DNA from 2 places in the Citrobacter rodentium NBRC 105723 genome. Region 1 is predicted to be linked to the other one. Evidence: predicted binding sites of a transcription regulator. Region 1 holds the regulator's gene; the other holds the start of a gene.
What was found. The regulator PurR, encoded in region 1, represses purine synthesis genes. The targets are predictions, from matches to a motif close to CANGCAAACGTTTGCNTG.

Region 1 (2,205 bases):
CAATGGCCAGCGCCAGTAAGGGATAATTTATTTTCATACGGTAATGACTCCGCCTGTCCGCGTTTATTCGCGATGCTAAGGAAAGTCAAAAGTATGATGCTAATCACAAAAAAAGAGAAGTTTACAATTTTACAAAAGACTTTTGCAAAACCGATAACAATAGCGGCGAGCGTGAGGGAGCAACCGCCCCCTCAGCGATGAATCAGTGCAGCGCTGCGGTTAAACCACCCGCAACAATCAGGGCCAGAACAATAAACGTGGTGATTAATGAAAATTTCAGATCGGTGCTCATCAAGTTTTCTCCTTTTTATACCCACACAAAAAGTGATATAGCGCATTTTTGCACACTTGACGGTAAAAATCTCCCATGTTTTAGAGTGATATCTGTTTTTAACACTTCCCCTTTTCGTTAAGATCAGCCAAAATTCGACGCTTACTTGTTTAGCGTACCGGCCATTGACCCCTTCCTGACGTTCCGTGTCGTTTTCCCGGCGTGCCGCAACCCTGATGTTGCGATCGGGGTGTGTAAAGGCAAACGATTACTTAGCGTATTTAATGTTCAGGCAGGGTCTGGAGTGAGATGTAATGGCAACCATTAAAGATGTAGCGAAGCGAGCAAACGTTTCCACTACAACCGTATCACACGTAATCAATAAAACGCGTTTCGTTGCAGAGGAAACGCGTAACGCGGTGTGGGCGGCAATCAAAGAATTGCACTATTCCCCCAGCGCCGTTGCCCGCAGCCTGAAGGTGAATCACACCAAATCCATTGGCCTGCTGGCGACCAGCAGCGAAGCCGCGTATTTTGCCGAAATTATTGAAGCGGTGGAAAAAAACTGCTTCCAGAAAGGCTACACCCTGATCCTCGGCAACGCCTGGAACAACCTGGAAAAACAGCGCGCCTATCTGTCGATGATGGCGCAGAAGCGCGTCGACGGTCTGCTGGTGATGTGCTCTGAGTATCCCGATCCCCTGCTCGCAATGCTGGAGGAGTATCGCCATATCCCTATGGTGGTGATGGACTGGGGCGAAGCGAAAGCCGACTTTACCGACTCGGTGATCGATAACGCCTTTGAGGGCGGTTATATGGCGGGTCGCTACCTGGTGGAGCGCGGACATCGTGAAATCGGCGTAATTCCGGGTCCGCTGGAGCGCAACACCGGCGCGGGCCGCCTGGCCGGCTTTATGAAAGCGATGGAAGAGGCGCTGATTAAAGTGCCGGAAAACTGGATTGTGCAGGGCGATTTTGAACCCGAGTCCGGCTATCGCGCCATGCAGCAGATCCTGTCGCAGTCGCATCGCCCGACGGCAGTATTTTGCGGCGGCGACATCATGGCAATGGGTGCGCTCTGCGCCGCTGACGAAATGGGCCTGCGCGTTCCGCAGGATGTGTCGCTGATTGGCTATGACAACGTGCGCAACGCCCGCTTCTTTACCCCGGCATTGACCACTATCCACCAGCCAAAAGATTCGCTGGGTGAAACGGCCTTTAATATGCTGCTGGACCGCATCGTCAACAAGCGTGAGGAGTCGCAGTCAATAGAGGTGCATCCGCGCCTGATTGAGCGTCGTTCGGTGGCCGACGGCCCGTTCCGCGACTATCGCCGCTAAGCCTTCTCTGCGGGCGTCTCATCAGGCTCCCGCAGCCACTCCCGGTTCAGCGTTTCGCTGTCTCCCAGATATTCCAGCAGCCACGCCAGCGCGGGCGACATATCATTTTGCTGCCAGGTCAGACAGCAGGCGGCGTCCGGGAAGGGATTTTCCAGCTCAAGCGCCACCCATCGTCCCGCGTTAAGATGCGGTTTGGCAAAGTGGGTCGGCACCATGCCGATACAGAGTCCGGCACTGATGCAGGTGGCGGACGAATCCCAGTCCGGCACCACCACCCGCCTCTGATTGTCCAGCAGCCACGTTACCCGTTTAGGCAAATTGCGCGAGGTATCTTCCAGCACCAGCGAGGGCCAGTTTCGCAGCGTGTCATCGCTTATCGGTCCAGCCATCGCCGCCAGGGGGTGATGGCTGGCGACCACGCAGCTCCAGCTCAGCATCCCCATATCCCGAAAGGCGTAGCGTCCCCCTACCGGAATGGCGCGGGTCGCGCCGATGGCGAGTTCCACCCTGCCGTCAGAGAGCGCATCCCAGACGCCGTTAAAGACCTCCTGAAACACCAGCAGCTCCACATCGTCGAAGTGGCGATAGAAATCG
Region 2 (2,205 bases), 1.1 Mb from region 1:
TTTTCGCCACGATGCGGAACGGACGCGTCCCTTCCCAGCCGCCGGTTTTGCTGGCGTTTTCGCTGTAGATTTGCGCTTCACGGTTAATAAACACATTCGCCAGCACGCCATAGGCTTTGCCCCACGCGTCCAGCACCTCCTGCCCGGGGCTGAACATTTCGTCCAGCGTCGCCAGCAGGTGAGTGCCGACAATATTGTACTGTTCCGGTTGGATCTGGAAGCTGGTGTGTTTCTGGGCGATTTTTTCCACCGCTGGCAGCAGCGCCGGCAGATTTTCCAGGTTGCTGGCGTAGGCGGCAATGGCGTTGAACAGCGCTTCACGCTGATCGCCATTGCGCTGGTTGCTCATGTTAAAGATCTCTTTGAGTTCCGGGTTATGCGCAAACATGCGATCGTAGAAGTGAGCGGTCAGTTTAGGGCCTGTTTCCACCAGCAGCGGAATGGTGGCTTTTACAGTGGCGATGGTTTGGGCGTCAAGCATACGGTCTTCCTTTATCTGAATCTTTAATGATGTATATCAAATGCATCTTATAAAAATACCCCTGCATTGTAAATGGTTCTTTGCCACTTTGCGTTTTAAAAGTTACATCGTGAAAAATCTGCATCACAAACCTGAAAAGAAATCCGTTGAAAATGCTAAGGCCTTCATTCGCCAAAGCCTTGTCTGGTGGCAAGGTAATCGTTTGCGTAAAATCCTTTGTCAAGACCTGTTATCACAGAATGATTCAGTTATACTGTTGCCCGTTGTCCAACAGGACCGCCGTTACAGGCCAAAATTTTATCGTTAGCTGAGTCAGGAGATGCGGATGTTAAAGCGTGAAATGAACATTGCCGATTATGATGCCGAACTGTGGCAGGCTATGGAGCAGGAAAAAGTACGTCAGGAAGAGCACATCGAACTGATCGCCTCCGAAAACTACACCAGCCCGCGCGTGATGCAGGCGCAGGGATCTCAGCTGACTAACAAATACGCTGAAGGCTATCCGGGCAAGCGCTACTACGGCGGTTGTGAATATGTCGATATCGTTGAGCAACTGGCGATCGATCGCGCGAAAGCGCTGTTCGGCGCTGACTACGCTAACGTCCAGCCGCACTCCGGCTCTCAGGCTAACTTTGCTGTTTACACCGCTCTGCTGGAGCCGGGCGATACCGTTCTCGGTATGAACCTCGCGCACGGCGGCCATCTGACTCACGGTTCCCCGGTTAACTTCTCCGGCAAACTGTATAACATCGTTCCTTACGGCATCGATGAGAGCGGTCATATTGACTATGCGGATCTGGAAAAGCAGGCGCAGGCGCAGACGCATAAACCGAAAATGATTATCGGCGGCTTCTCCGCTTACTCCGGCGTGGTTGACTGGGCGAAGATGCGTGAAATCGCTGACAGCATCGGCGCTTATCTGTTTGTGGATATGGCCCACGTCGCCGGTCTGGTTGCCGCAGGCGTCTACCCGAACCCGGTTCCGCACGCGCACGTTGTGACCACCACCACCCACAAAACCCTGGCGGGTCCGCGCGGCGGCCTGATCCTGGCGAAGGGCGGCAGCGAAGAGCTGTACAAGAAACTGAACTCCGCGGTCTTCCCTGGCGGCCAGGGCGGCCCGCTGATGCACGTTATCGCCGGTAAAGCGGTGGCGCTGAAAGAAGCGATGGAGCCAGAGTTCAAAACCTACCAGCAGCAGGTTGCCAAAAACGCTAAAGCGATGGTTGAAGTATTCCTCGCCCGCGGCTACAACGTGGTGTCCGGCGGTACTGATAACCACCTGTTCCTGCTGGATCTGGTTGATAAGAACCTGACCGGTAAAGAAGCCGATGCCGCGCTGGGCCGCGCCAACATCACCGTGAACAAAAACAGCGTGCCGAACGATCCGAAGAGCCCGTTCGTTACCTCCGGTATCCGTATCGGTTCACCGGCAGTAACGCGCCGCGGCTTTAAAGAAGCGGAAGTGAAAGAGCTGGCGGGCTGGATGTGTGATGTGCTGGACAATATCAATGATGAAGCGGTAATTGAGCGTATCAAAGGTAAAGTGCTGGACATCTGCGCGCGCTTCCCGGTTTACGCGTAACGCTTATCGGAGGCTGGTTGGCGGTGGATGCCGCCAGCCGGTCACGCCATCTTCTCGCGGGCATCGCTTTGATGCCCGGTTATCTGAATATTTTTAACGCTATTCTGATGCCGCCGCGGCGTCGCTATCCCATTTCACT

Region 2: the regulator PurR is predicted to act here: its motif matches at 673-690, upstream of glyA (serine hydroxymethyltransferase).

Annotation. Positions count from the first base shown of each region.
Region 1 is NZ_CP082833.1:4,083,105-4,085,309, forward strand. Features, by position in the region: gene K7R23_RS19395 (MFS transporter) at 1-37, opposite strand, end outside; gene cydH (cytochrome bd-I oxidase subunit CydH) at 203-292, opposite strand; gene purR (HTH-type transcriptional repressor PurR) at 586-1,611, shown strand; gene punR (DNA-binding transcriptional activator PunR) at 1,608-2,205, opposite strand, start outside.
Region 2 is NZ_CP082833.1:2,968,461-2,970,665, forward strand. Features, by position in the region: gene hmpA (NO-inducible flavohemoprotein) at 1-481, opposite strand, end outside; gene glyA (serine hydroxymethyltransferase) at 807-2,066, shown strand; gene K7R23_RS14030 (ROK family transcriptional regulator) at 2,191-2,205, opposite strand, start outside.